Regions from separate parts of the Vibrio sp. 1078-1 genome, predicted to be linked through region 1. Evidence: predicted binding sites of a transcription regulator. Region 1 holds the regulator's gene; each other region holds the start of a gene.
What was found. The regulator MetJ, encoded in region 1, represses methionine synthesis genes. The targets are predictions, from matches to a motif close to TTAGACNTNTANANGTCTAA.
Positions count from the first base shown of each region.

Region 2: the regulator MetJ is predicted to act here: its motif matches at 3,096-3,115, upstream of metE (5-methyltetrahydropteroyltriglutamate--homocysteine S-methyltransferase).
Region 3: the regulator MetJ is predicted to act here: its motif matches at 1,121-1,140, upstream of metK (methionine adenosyltransferase).
Region 4: the regulator MetJ is predicted to act here: its motif matches at 2,315-2,334, upstream of metA (homoserine O-acetyltransferase MetA).

Region 1 covers NZ_JAWOWM010000021.1:46,237-49,941, reverse strand. The annotation lists gene R7190_RS23250 (malic enzyme-like NAD(P)-binding protein) at 1-884, shown strand, start outside; gene metJ (met regulon transcriptional regulator MetJ) at 997-1,317, opposite strand; gene R7190_RS23240 (O-succinylhomoserine (thiol)-lyase) at 1,543-2,703, shown strand; gene R7190_RS23235 (bifunctional aspartate kinase/homoserine dehydrogenase II) at 2,719-3,705, shown strand, end outside.
Region 2 covers NZ_JAWOWM010000007.1:98,201-101,905, reverse strand. The annotation lists gene R7190_RS14945 (YciI family protein) at 1-100, shown strand, start outside; gene R7190_RS14940 (GspS/AspS pilotin family protein) at 104-496, shown strand; gene metE (5-methyltetrahydropteroyltriglutamate--homocysteine S-methyltransferase) at 630-2,912, opposite strand; gene metR (HTH-type transcriptional regulator MetR) at 3,194-3,705, shown strand, end outside.
Region 3 covers NZ_JAWOWM010000013.1:17,550-21,254, reverse strand. The annotation lists gene tkt (transketolase) at 1-904, opposite strand, end outside; gene metK (methionine adenosyltransferase) at 1,220-2,374, shown strand; gene R7190_RS19855 (DUF2189 domain-containing protein) at 2,777-3,574, shown strand; gene R7190_RS19850 (SprT family zinc-dependent metalloprotease) at 3,643-3,705, shown strand, end outside.
Region 4 covers NZ_JAWOWM010000002.1:483,545-487,249, reverse strand. The annotation lists gene R7190_RS06140 (LpxL/LpxP family Kdo(2)-lipid IV(A) lauroyl/palmitoleoyl acyltransferase) at 1-755, opposite strand, end outside; gene R7190_RS06135 (DMT family transporter) at 1,176-1,511, opposite strand; gene R7190_RS06130 (hypothetical protein) at 1,635-2,021, opposite strand; gene metA (homoserine O-acetyltransferase MetA) at 2,362-3,303, shown strand; gene pilW (type IV pilus biogenesis/stability protein PilW) at 3,483-3,705, shown strand, end outside.

The sequences.
Region 1 (3,705 bases):
CTGTTGCGAGCATTGCAGACACTTTTGGCGGTATCAACCTTGAAGATATTAAAGCACCAGACTGTTTTGAGATTGAAAAGCGTCTGATTGAGCGTTGTGATGTACCAGTATTCCACGATGATCAACATGGTACTGCTATTGTAACGGCAGCGGGTATGCTGAATGCAATCGAACTTCAAGGTAAGAAACTTGAAGATTCAACAATTGTTTGTCTTGGCGCTGGCGCTGCCGCTGTAGCGTGTATGGAGCTTCTGATCAAATGCGGTGCAATGCGCGAAAAAATCTACATGCTAGATCGCAAAGGTGTGATTCACACTCGTCGTGATGACCTTAATGAATATAAGCAGTTATTTGCGAACAATACAGATAAGCGCACACTAGAAGACGTAATTGAAGGTGCAGATCTGTTCCTAGGTGTATCTGGTCCAAACCTGTTGCCAGCGGAAGCGTTGAAGTTGATGGCTGATAAGCCAATCGTATTCGCATGTTCTAACCCGGATCCTGAAATCAAGCCGGAACTTGCTCACGCAGTTCGTGATGACTTGATCATGGGTACTGGCCGTAGTGATTATCCTAACCAAGTTAACAACGTATTGTGTTTCCCATTCATTTTCCGTGGTGCTCTTGATGTGCGTGCAAGTGAAATCAATGATGAAATGAAACTTGCAGCCGTTGAGGCGATTCGCGAGCTAGCAAAAGAGCCTGTACCTGAAGCCGTATTGAAGGCTGCCGGTGTTGATAAGCTAGAGTTTGGTGCGGACTATATTATTCCAAAACCAATGGATTCACGTTTGCTACCACGTGTTGCAAAAGCGGTTGCTCAGGCGGCGGTTAATTCAGGTGTAGCTCGTATCGAGATGCCTGAAAACTACATGGCAGAGTAATATATCTTTCAGATGTGATACACAAAAATGGGACGCTATTGCGTCCCATTTTTTATGTCATTCATTTGGCTCGAGGCAAGAGTTATTACCTGAAACCTCTTATCAGGCTTTTTTATTCTTCGTCGAATGACTCAAATTCGATGCCCATTTCCGTCATCAGCGCTTTTACTTCTGTTGGAATATCATCAGGACGGTCTTTACGAAGGTCTTCATCTGTCGGAAGTGGCTGACCTGTGTACGCGTGCAAAAATGCCTCGCATAGCAATTCACTATTGGTTGCATGGCGTAAGTTATTGATCTGACGGCGAGTACGCTCATCAGTTAGCACCTTTAAAACTTTTAGCGGGATAGAGACGGTAATTTTTTTTACTTGTTCGCTTTTTTTGCCGTGCTCTGCATATGGGCTAATGTATTCGCCATTCCAGTCAGCCATTGCACACCTTCATTTATGTAATCGGTTAAAAATAATTTAGGTGCTGATTTTAGCTGCATTTACCGCCATAAGCAAAGACATATAGACGTCTAGAAGTGTTGACGTCTCATTTTTTGACGAGTAAAGTGAACATAACAGCAAAGGAAGCGTGTTGATCACTTTATGTTACTCATTAGATATAGCGCATTCCTATTTAGAAGTCATTACCCGTGAAAGGATACACCCATGAGCACTCGCAAACCTGCGACCATTGCAGTACGCACTGGTATTGAATCAGACAGCCAATATCATGCTGTCGTTCCACCTATTTATCTTTCCACTAACTATGGTTTTCCTGCTTTTGGTGAAGTGCCCAAGTATGATTACACACGATCTGGTAATCCAAACCGCGGACTGTTGGAAAGTGCGCTATCTGAACTTGAGTCTGGAAAAGGAGCGGTTGTTACTAACTGCGGTACGTCGGCATTAAATTTATGGGTTTCCGCTTTTCTCGGCCCAGATGATCTCATTATTGCTCCTCACGATTGTTATGGTGGTACCTATCGTCTTTTTAATACCCGAGCTAACAAAGGCGATTTTAAGGTTCAGTTTGTCGATCAATCAGACGAACAGGCTTTAGATGCTGCATTGGCACAAAAACCAAAACTCATTTTGCTAGAAACTCCGTCAAACCCTCTGGTTCGCGTAGTGGATATTGCAGCTACTTGTGAAAAAGCGAAACAAGTCGGCGCGTTAGTTGCGGTGGACAATACCTTTTTGACACCCGTGTACCAAAAACCTTTAGAGCTAGGTGCGGATTTTGTTATCCACTCCACAACAAAGTACATCAACGGTCATTCGGACGTAATTGGTGGGGTAATCATCACCAACACAGAAGCGCATGCAGAAGAGCTTGCATGGTGGGGCAATTGTATTGGTGCAACGGGCACACCTTTCGATAGTTACATGACACTGCGAGGTATTCGTACGCTTGGTGCTCGTATGAAAGTACATGAAGAGAGCTCACAGCAGGTACTGGCTTACCTACAGAAACAAGCGTTAGTTAAAACTATCTATCATCCAAGCCTGCCGGAACATCCAGGTCATGACATCGCTAAAAAGCAGCAAACGGGCTTTGGCTCTATGTTGAGTTTTGAGTTTGCTGGTTCGTTTGAGCAGTTAAAGGTGTTTGTGAAAGAGCTCCAACTGTTTTCATTAGCTGAATCATTAGGTGGTGTAGAAAGTTTGATTTGCCACCCAGCATCCATGACGCACCGTGCAATGGGTGAGGAGGCGCTGGCGGAGGCTGGGGTCTCTCATCAACTATTGCGTTTGTCTGTCGGTTTGGAAGATGCACAAGACCTCATCACAGATTTAGAACAAGCGTTCGCTAAAGCTACCCAGTAATAGGAGACGATAACAATGACTGTACAACGTCAGCTGCATAAGTTTGGTGGCAGTAGCTTAGCAAACCCAGAATGCTACTTACGCGTTGTGGGTATTCTCAAGGAGTATTCGACAGAAAATGATCTTGTGGTCGTCTCAGCCGCAGGAAAAACCACTAACCGCTTGATTGAGTTTTTGGAAGGGTTAAATAAAGATGGCCGAATTGCGCATGAAGCGCTTCAAAGCTTAAGACAGTTTCAAACTGAGCTAATAGAAAGCTTGTTGGAGAGTGAAGCAAAAGAAGAGCTGTTAGCTTTATTACATGATGAGTTCAGTACTCTCTCGGAGCTGACTGCACCACTCACTAATGCGCAAAAAGCCGCGGTACTGGGGCACGGAGAAGTATGGTCTGCTCGCCTATTGGCCGCGTTATTATCTCAACGTTCTATCCCTGCGGTTGCACAAGATGCACGAGCGTTTTTACGTGCAGAAGCGGGAACTCAACCAGAGGTTGATCGCGCTCGTTCACACCCTTTAATTAAAGAGATCCTCGCGCAGCATAACCATAAACGTGTGGTAATTACTGGCTTTATGGCTCAGAACGAGGCAGGAGAAACCATCCTACTTGGTCGTAACGGCTCTGACTATTCTGCAACGGTCATAGGCGCGCTTGCTGAAGTCAGTACTGTCACGATTTGGAGTGATGTTGCTGGTGTCTATAGTGCTGATCCACGTTTGGTGTCTGACGCTTGTTTATTACCGTTACTTCGATTGGATGAAGCCAGTGAACTTGCTCGCTTAGCTGCCCCAGTGCTACACAGTCGTACGCTTCAGCCTGTGGCGCAAAGTACCATGGACCTTAATCTCAAGTGTAGCTATCTGCCAGAGTCGGGTTCTACTCGTATTGAGCGTGTATTGGCATCTGGTCGTGGCGCTAAAATTATTACTTCATTGGATGATGTTTTATTGGTGCAGTTGTCTTTCATGCATGGGCACGACTTCGAAAAAACACAGAGTGATGTA
Region 2 (3,705 bases), on a different contig from region 1:
CTCTCTAGAGGATGCTAAAGCGTGGGCAGAAGCCGATCCTTACGTAGCGGCTGGTGTTTACGATAATGTAATCGTGAAACCGTTCAAAAAAGTGTTTTAATTTATGAAAAAATTACTGTGTCTTTTCTTGGTATTTGGTGCTCTGGCTGGCTGTTCATCAACCGATGATAATCAGCGCCAACTTGAGCTTATGGCATCAAACCGAGCAGGAGTCTTGTCAGCGGGCCTCCCTTTAGAGTACGGTCCACTGCAAATAATGCGTGTCTCATCCAACAAAAATGTTGTAGAGATGATGATGATTTATAACGATGGCGCACTCGGTGCAAAGCCGTTAAATCAAGTACTGAATACCAGTATCTATACCTACTGCAGCAACCCAGAAGTTCGCAAGCAAATTGATATGGGCTTGATGTATCGTATTAAAGTACGTAATTCTCGCGGTCAGTTGATGGCAGATGAGTTGGTTTCCGCACAGACTTGTACTCAGGTGAAGTAGCTACAGTAATTTTTGTTGCTTTCGGCATGAGACGATGATTCGCTATTATTGGATAATCTGAAAACGAAAGTTAACAATTAAGAATAGAAAAACGGAGACCACAGTCTCCGTTTTTATTTGCTGTAACGATGTGTTATGCCAGCTCAGCACGGAGCTTCTTCGCCGCTGAAACCAGATTTGCCAATGCGGCTTCTGTCTCCTTCCAGTTTCGTGTTTTCAGACCACAATCTGGGTTTACCCACAAACGTTGAGCCGGAATTTTTTCTGCCGCTTTCTTGATTAAACCTTCAATCCATTCTTCCGTAGGAATGTTTGGTGAGTGAATGTCATAAACACCAGGGCCAATTTCGTTCGGGTAATTGAACTCTTCAAATGCTTTCAGCAACTCCATATTCGAGCGAGATGTTTCAATGGTAATGACGTCCGCATCGAGTGCCGCAACCGAATCAATGATTTCATTGAACTCGCTGTAACACATATGAGTGTGAATCTGAGTTTCTGGTTTTGCACTTGCCGCAGAGACCTTAAACGCATTTACGGCCCATTCTAAGTACGCTTTGTGATCGCGTTTTTTGAGTGGTAAACCTTCTCGAATGGCTGGCTCATCAATTTGAATGATATTGATGCCTGCATCTTGCAGGTCAGACACCTCATCACGCAGTGCCAAAGCAAGTTGCTGCGCAATTTCTTGACGTGTGATGTCTTCACGTGGGAACGTCCAACACAAAATCGTAACTGGTCCAGTCAACATGCCTTTCATCTGTTTGCTGGTTAGCGACTGGGCGTACGTCGACCATTCAACCGTGATCGGTTTTTCACGTTCAATGTCAGCAACTACAATGGCAGGTTTCACACAGCGAGAGCCATAACTCTGTACCCAACCAAATTTGGTCGTTTGAAAACCCGCCAAGTTCTCAGCGAAGTATTCCACCATGTCGTTACGCTCTGCTTCGCCGTGAACAAGCACATCTAGGTCGAGCGCCTCTTGACGTTTTACTGCGTCAGCAATATGTCCTTTAAGTGCTTGGATATATTCAGACTCAGATAATTGACCTGTACGATAAGCGCTGCGCTGCACCCGGATTTCACCCGTTTGAGGAAAAGAGCCGATTGTCGTTGTTGGCAACAAAGGCAAGCCCAATACTTCAGCTTGATGCGCAGCACGCTCTGCATAAGGTGCGCTGCGCTCGGCAAGTGACGCGGTAATGTTGTTTAAACGCGCTTGTACTTGAGGTTTATTCACATGTGTTGCTGTCTTGCGCGCTTTGATTGGCTGGCTATAGGTATCACAAGCGAGAATCGCATTTTGGTCACCATCGAGCGCTCGGCCAAGCAAGGCGACTTCTGCCACTTTTTGTTTTGCAAAGGCAAACCAACTTTTTACTTCTTCGCTCAGTTCTGTTTCCAGTGCTAAATCAACAGGGCTATGTAGCAGAGAACATGAACTGGCAACCCAAAGTTTGTCGCCCAGTTTCTCTTTGACTGGCTGTAGACGCTCGAGTTGGGCACTTAAATCTGAACGCCACACGTTACGACCATTCACAACGCCGGCAGAAAGCACCCACCCCTCCGGTAACTTGGCAACCACATCGTCAAGCTGCTGAGGGACGGCAGATAAATCGATATGCAAACCATCCACCGGTAGCTCTACAATTTTGTCTAGCGTATCGCTTACGGAGTCAAAGTACGTCGTTAGCAGCACTTTTACATCGCTTCGAATCACTTGGTAGGCTAGCTTAAACGAATCAGCCCATTTGCTTTCTAGCTCCAGTGACAAAATTGGCTCATCAATCTGAACCCACTCAACACCTTGACTTGCTAGCTTTGCCAAAATAGCTTGGTAAGCAGTAAGTAAGCGTGGTAGCAGGGTTAAGCGGTCAAACCCTTCTTCGACCTCTTTGCCCAAGTAAAGGTAACTGACTGGGCCAAGCAAAACAGGCTTCACTTGGTGGCCAGCTTGAAGCGCTTCGTTGACTTCTTCAAACAGTTGCGGCCAGCTTACTTCAAACGTATCGTCCTTGCTGAACTCAGGGACAATGTAATGGTAGTTTGTGTTGAACCATTTGGTCATATCCGATGCCGCAGCGCCCGCACAGCTGCAACCCGCCTGAGATTGACCGCGACCCACTTTAAACAACGTATCCAGGTTAGGGAAACCATCAGCGTGACGCTTTGGCACATGACCCAATAGCAACGTGGTCGTCAGTACATGATCGTACCAAGCGAAGTCGCCAGCGGTGGCAAAACTCAGACCAGCATCCGTTTGTGTTTGCCAGTTTTTGGCGCGTAGATCTGCCCCAACCTTTTTAAGCTCAGCTTGATCAATTTCTCCTCGCCAGTATTTCTCCTGAGCGAATTTTAATTCTCTTTTTTCACCAATGCGTGGATAACCTAGTATGTGAGTCGTTGTCGCCATGTCCCTATTCCTTTCTCAATTTTGTTCAATTTGTTTGGGTCAGAGCATCTTTCGGTAAACAATAAGATGTCTGGATGGCTAAACTATCGCTCTCATCTGATATTAGAACAACGTCCATTTATTCAACTTGTTTATTAAAAAAATTCATCATGAAGCGACATGATTCGCAAATAAAAACAACAAATAGACGTCTAGACGTTTACATATCCATTTTTTGTCGTTAAGTTATTTACACGATTGCTATTCTGTTCATAGCGAGCAACAAAGGATGAAAGGAATTCATGATAGAGCTAAAACATTTGCGGACACTCACTTCGCTTCGAGACACTGGCTCTCTAACGGCGACAGCGACCGCTTTGCATCTCACTCAGTCGGCACTGTCTCATCAGATCAAAGATTTGGAGGCGCGAATTGGAGGGCAACTGTTCCTGAGAAAGACTCGTCCGGTGAAGTTCACTTCAGAGGGAGAAATCCTATTGCGTCTTGCAGAAGATATCCTTCCGAAACTCGCAAGAGCAGAAAATGATTTAGCGAGCTTGAAAGAGGACGTCAATGGCCGATTACATATGGCCATTGAATGTCACTCTTGCTTCCAATGGCTAATGCCTGCACTTAGGGAGTACCAACTTGCTTGGCCTAGCGTAACATTGGACTTTTCCTCTGGTTTTGGCTTTGAACCACTCCCAGCTCTATTGGCAGGCGAACTCGATCTCGTTATTACTTCCGATATCCAACCTCGATCCGAAGTCCACTACGAGCCTCTATTCGACTTTGAAATGCGTTTAATTACCGC
Region 3 (3,705 bases), on a different contig from region 1:
TCGCGGCGCCCGCTTCTTTTGCATCCCACTCAGCGTAAACATCTGCCGGGATCTCAAATGGGCCGTACTCCCAACCTAGGTATTCGCGAGCCGCTTGGATTTCATCGTGACCTAGTGGTGCACCGTGACAGTCGTGCGAACCAGACTTGTTAGGAGAACCGAAACCGATAATTGTTTTGGTACAGATAAGCGTAGGACGTGGGTCCGCTTTTGCTGCTTCAATTGCTGCGTTGATCGCGTCTGAGTCGTGACCATCGACTGCTGGGATTACATGCCAGCCGTACGCTTCAAAACGCTTAGGTGTATCGTCAGAGAACCAGCCTTCAACGTGACCGTCGATAGAAATGCCGTTGTCATCCCAGAACGCGATCAGTTTGCCTAGACCTAACGTCCCAGCAAGAGAGCATGCTTCATGCGAGATGCCTTCCATTAGACAGCCGTCACCCATGAACACATACGTAAAGTGGTCAACGATATCGTGACCTTCTTTGTTGAACTGTGCCGCTAGTGCTTTCTCTGCGATCGCCATACCAACAGCGTTAGTGATGCCTTGACCTAGAGGACCAGTTGTTGTCTCGATACCAGGCGCGTAGCCGTACTCTGGGTGACCTGGGGTTTTTGAGTGCAATTGACGGAAGTTTTTCAGATCGTCAATAGATAGCTCGTAACCGCTTAAGTGCAGTAGAGAGTAAATAAGCATTGACCCATGACCGTTTGACAGCACAAAGCGATCGCGGTCGGCCCACTCTGGGTTTGAAGGGTTATGGTTTAGGTGAGAGCGCCAAAGAACTTCAGCGATATCAGCCATACCCATTGGTGCGCCTGGGTGGCCTGAGTTAGCTTGTTGAACACCATCCATGCTTAGAGCACGAATTGCATTGGCAAGATGTTTACGAGACGACATGTCTGCTCCTGAGTACATTAAGCGAAACGAAAAGTAGGTCATAATTCTCTCAAAGCCCTGTTGGGTGTGCAAACGTTTTCCAGTCCAAAACCTCACAAATATTGCACCTTTCGCGCCAAATCGTTCGAAGTTCTTAAAATTATCAATAAATCAGGCAAACGTTTGGTTATAACAAAAACCAAAAAAGAGCTTGTAATTCGAGCAATCAAATTTAGAATAGACGTCTAGATGTAGATACACCTACAAAAATTAGTATTAATTTGCGCTGGAGAGTTTATCATTCCCCAGTTTTAAACCAGATATAGTGGAGCTAACATGGCTAAGCACCTGTTTACTTCTGAGTCAGTATCAGAAGGTCATCCAGATAAAATTGCAGACCAGATTTCTGATGCGGTTCTTGACGCGATTCTAGAGCAAGATCCAAAGGCTCGTGTTGCATGTGAGACTTACGTTAAAACCGGTATGGTAATGGTGGGTGGTGAAATCACGACTTCAGCATGGGTAGACATCGAAGAGTTAACTCGTGAAACCGTTCGTGAAATCGGCTACGTACATTCAGATATGGGCTTTGACGCAGATTCTTGTGCGGTACTAAACACAATCGGTAAACAGTCGCCAGATATCAACCAAGGTGTTGATAAAACTGACCCTAAAGAACAAGGTGCAGGCGACCAAGGCATCATGTTTGGTTACGCTTGTAACGAAACTGAAGTACTAATGCCAGCGCCAATTACTTACTCTCACCGTCTTGTTCAAAAGCAAGCAGAAGTTCGTAAAAACGGCACACTACCTTGGTTGCGTCCTGATGCAAAATCTCAGGTAACATTCCAATACGATCAAGGTAACATCGTTGGTATCGACGCGGTTGTTCTTTCAACTCAACACTGTGACTCAATCTCAACTTCAGACCTGCGTGAAGCGGTAATGGAAGAGATCATTAAGCCAGTGCTACCTTCTGAGTGGATCAACAAAGAAACAAACTTCTTCATTAATCCAACCGGTCGCTTCGTAATCGGCGGTCCTATGGGTGACTGTGGTCTAACTGGTCGTAAGATCATCGTAGATACCTACGGCGGCGCAGCTCGTCACGGTGGCGGTGCGTTTTCTGGTAAAGATCCATCAAAAGTTGACCGTAGTGCAGCATACGCAGCACGCTACGTAGCGAAAAACATCGTAGCCGCAGGCATGGCTGACCGTTGTGAGATCCAACTTTCTTACGCAATCGGTGTTGCTGATCCAACGTCTATCATGGTGGAAACGTTCGGTACTGAGAAAGTATCTCACGACATCATCATTGAAGCGGTTCGTCAATTCTTCGACCTACGTCCATACGGTCTACAAGAAATGCTTAACCTTCTTCAACCTATCTACAAGAAGACAGCGGCTTACGGTCACTTCGGTCGTGAAGAATTCCCGTGGGAAGCGACAGACAAAGCTGCACTTCTACGCGATTTCGCTGGCATCAAATAATCAAGCCAAGCAAGAATCAATCAAGCCCTCGCCTATGGTGGGGGCTTTTTATTTTCAGCAACTTTTATCTAGCCATTTCGGCTCATACCGCCCTGCCCCACAAAGCAGTCCTGTTTCTCCCTCATTTTTATACCGAATAAATTTTAAGCAATTATTTGTAAATTATCCCATCTCCGCCAATAGTTAAAATATTGTTAACTCCAATTTAAATAGAGACGTCGGATGCTGGCGACTGTGGAAGCAACACTTAAGTAAAGACATGAGTCAGGCATCTTTATGGCCGATACCAAACTAAGCCAATGCTCAGATGTAAACTTGAAAAAGTCGCTTCAAGTTTGACTGAACAAAAACCGCTGTCAGTTGGTATAAGCGGATAATGTGGGAATAAATCAAGGAGGAGTTATGCCTCGAACTGTTAATCCATCGGACTTCCACAACAAGCGAAAGGAAGTGCCAGACAACGAATACGCCAGAACCATACCGTGCAATACGGTCAATCTTTCTGCACCTTTTCATTGGCTCGCATTAGGTCTGCATGATTTCGTGCGAATGCCGCTTATTAGTGCTTTCTATGGCATCTGTTTTATGGCAGCAGCCATAGGCATTGTTTTGCTCGTACAGTGGCAAGGCACACACTTGGTCGTCATGCCCAGTTTGATTGTTTACATGTTAATCGGTCCGTTTCTCGCGCTCGGCTTGTATGATGCCAGTTGGGAGAGAGAGCGCGGACACAAAGCAAGCTTGTTCCATTCAATGAAAGCGATCGGTCGTAACTCAACATCTCAATGGGCGTTCGCCGTGTTACTCGCAGTGTGTATGATATTTTGGATGCGCATTGCCGCTCTACTTCATGCGCTCTACCCTTCTGTTCAAGGGGCACCTTTAAGTGAGTTTCTACCCTTCCTTGTCATCGGCTCTTTAGTTGGCTTTGTTTTGGCTTGTGTGGTGTTTAGTATTTCAGCCTTTTCTATTCCGCTCATGATGGAGCGTCGCGTAGACATGATGACCGCTGTATTTACCAGCTTTAATGCAGTGAAATCCAACATTCCAGCAATGATTGTTTGGGCAGCGATCATCTGTGGCGGTATTCTTATCGGCTTTGCGACCTACGGGATCGGAATGTTGTTTACCATGCCAATTCTAGGCTACGGTACATGGCACGCTTACCATGCCACCATCAAGAAAAAACACACACCATAATTAACTGATGCTATGATCTGGCCCTCGCAAATGCGGGGGCTTTTTTATTTGATTTATCGAGGTGAATTGTGGATATAGAACTCAGCTATAAAGCCAAGCAAGTGATGGCGGGCTGTATCGCGATGGCGGAA
Region 4 (3,705 bases), on a different contig from region 1:
GTATAGTGTCCGTCTTTTCCTCTTACCATCGTAAAAGGCACAATGGCGCAATCTGTAGAATCAACCAACAAACTTGTACCTGTCGTAGTACAAGCATTTTTAACGGCAAATAACGGTGCAAATGTCGAGCGTCGGTTACCATAATCGTGGTCCGGTGCATACCAAACCCGCTCACCCGCTTTAAGTGCTTCAAGCATGGCTTTGACGTTTTTACGATCAATCAGTGTACGATTAGAGCGAGAGCGTCCCTTATACTGAAAATAATCAAAGCACGGATTATTGTTTGGGCGATAAACACCGGTTCCAGACTTTTTAATGCCAAAAGCTCGAGCACCTAACTCTAGATTCATTGAGTGTACGGCCAACATTAATGCACCTTTGCCTGACTTCTCTAAAGCCTCTAGATGCTCCATGCCTTTTATCGTGACGTGTTTGTTTACCCGTTTATCTGACCAAAACCATGCCATTGCGGTCTCAAAAAGTGCGATGCCAGTATTGTCGATGTTGTCTTTTAGAATTGCTTCGCGTTGGCATTTTTCCATATGAGGGAAGCAAAGCTCAAGATTGCGTCTGATCGTAACTTGACGTTTTCTCATGAATCGCATAGCTAAACGACCAATGTTGCGTCCCAAAGCTAGTTGAACTTTAAAAGGAAGGAGGCTAAGTAAGTACATCACGCTAATGATAATTAACGTTCCCCAGTAACGAGGCAAAAGAAATTCGGCCTTGAATGCAGGCTTTTTGTATTTGTTCATGTAAGTATTGTCAGATGTGCCCATCTATAAGTGATAAAAACAATGATAATGGACTGCACTTTTATCATTGATAACGCTAATAACATAAATTAAAGCGCGCGGATTCTATGGTTCTTCGACACACTACACAATAAGAACTTTGCAGAAATATGTAGGGAATGAAAAAGCAGTAAAGATGAGTCGCCACGTTAACATCTATCGGAGTGATTTATCTACTGCCCTTTCCTAAAGTTTGAAGAAACATAACTTTGTATTTTCAATGCGCTAAATAATGTCTATTTTTCAATCACATAATGCGACCGTTATGAATACAACAATAAGACGTCATATCAATACTCGCCATTAGCGATTGAATTTGCACTAAAAAGCCGCAGCAATTTCTCGCTGCGGCTTCTTATTCACTTAACAAGTAGAGTGGCGTTATTCGTGCCCTACTGTTTTGGATAATAAATTTACGATCAACACACCAGCGATGATAAACCCAACACCAACTAGGGCTGGTAAGTCTAGACGCTGTCCGTAAACAAAGTAACCAACCGTCGCAACCAAAACGATCCCAGCACCACTCCATATGGCATAAACAACCCCAACAGGCATTGTTTGCACTGTGACGGAAAGCAAGAAGAAAGCGATGCCGTAACCAATCAAAACGACTGTGCTCGGCATTACTTTCGTAAATTGCTCTGTTTTGGGAATATAAGAAGTGGCAATCACTTCACATACAATCGCTATCGACAGCGCCAACATTGGTGGCATAGAGACAAGCATTTTGAACATAAGGCATTAACGCTCAACAGAAATGTAACCGACAACATGTCCGGATAATTAGGCCGCGCATTATACCCAACTCATCTCACGATGGAATACCACTAACGATGTTTACACACCATCACTTTCGCTTACTTTTTGATGACCAGGTGAAAGGCTGACGTTTTGGTGCTGACGAGAAATTTCAAAGTAGATATGCATATCAATCGGCTCAGGTGTATTGAGTAGCATCTTACCTACTTCACGTTGGAAATGACCATAATTACCTAGCTCATCCGTTAGTTCTAGGAGCTCGTAAGAGGCTTCATCGGCAAACATTCCATACGCATACTGATAATGACTGATATCCTTGCTCTTATCATAACCCAGCTTTTGAAGAGCTTGATCAATCTCTTCCGGCGTATAAATGTCTTTATCACCAAACGAATGCAGTAGCACGCAAGGAACTTCTTGAGCGATGCCCTGAATCTTTGTCTTTCTCTTGAAAATACCGAACATAATGTCCTCCACTGACGATGTTTCCAAATATGCACATTAATGCAAAATGGTGAGCTGATTGTTTTTAGTATGGCTCATTAATTTGAGACTTCCTTACTACGAAGTCACCTTCACATATTAACGTGATCGCATAATTACCAGCAAATAGTACACACTGCGTTTCAAACCTATCTCATCAGAAACTCTGCTTTAGTCACAATTGTGTGACAACCCCGAGTACGGTTTACCATAATGTAAAGAGTAGATTGAAAAGTCGGATTTCGTATCGACATCTAAACTTAATTAAGTTAGCTTTAGAAGTATAGACGTCTAGATTGACTATACTTAGGGAGAGAAAGTCGTGCCAATTAGAATTCCAGATCAATTACCAGCTACCGATGTATTAAGGACAGAAAACATCTTCGTGATGAGTGAAACGCGTGCAGCGAGTCAGGAAATACGTCCTTTAAGAGTGCTGATCCTTAATCTGATGCCAAAAAAAATAGAGACTGAAACTCAGTTTCTGCGTCTACTCTCAAACAGCCCACTACAGGTTAACGTCGAATTACTGCGCATTGATAACCGCCCGAGTAAAAATACGCCAACTGAACATTTAGACACGTTTTATCGCCAATTTGAAATGGTGCGAGATAAAAACTTCGATGGCATGATCATTACTGGGGCTCCATTAGGTTTGGTGCAATTTGAAGATGTCATTTATTGGGATCATCTCAAAACCATCATGGAGTGGGCAAAAGATCATGTGACATCCACTCTTTATGTTTGCTGGGCTGCGCAAGCAGGGTTAAAGCTACTCTACGATCTACCTAAAAAAACGCGTAAAGAAAAACTTTCAGGCGTGTATCATCATCAAATCCATCATCAGTTTCACCCTATCTTACGCGGATTTGATGACACGTTTTTGGCTCCTCACTCGCGTTACGCAGATTTTTCGCCTCACTTTCTAGAAGAGCATACTGACTTAGACATTTTAGCGACATCGGATGTCGCAGGTGTGTACTTGGCCACCACAAAAGACAAACGCAATGTCTTTGTCACAGGACACCCTGAGTATGATTCTCACACCTTACATAATGAATATATCCGAGATTTAAGCGAAGGTATGGAGCCCGCTATTCCTGTCAACTATTACCCAAACAACAACCCAGATAACCCACCAATTGCAAGCTGGAGAAGCCATGGACACCTCCTCTTTTTAAACTGGCTGAACTACTGTGTTTATCAGCAAACACCGTACGATCTCGATCACTTCAGTGAAGATGCTTTCACTAAAGACGATTAGCTTCAAAATAAGCAAACAAAGCACTCATCATTACCGAAATGTAATATGTGAACCAAGCCGCCATATGGCGGCTTTTTCATAACAGTTTGCAAACCTGATCGCATAGTGTTTTTTCCTCAATAGGTTTTTGCTAAGTAATTCATATCATGCAGAAAGATTCAGGGATGTAGGGATAAAGAATGAAAACAGCAAAGCTCGGTGCACTAATATTATTGTCTCAGTTTGCACTCGTGGGTTGCGTGACGGTGAAAGAAGATGGAAGCCCTGTCGTTAAAGCCGATCCTGTGGCAATGGCAGAATCACGTATCGCACTTGGCTTAGGTTATTTAGACGGCGGTAACATGATTCGCGCGCATGATAACTTACAACAAGCCTTAAACCACGCACCTCAATACTATCGCG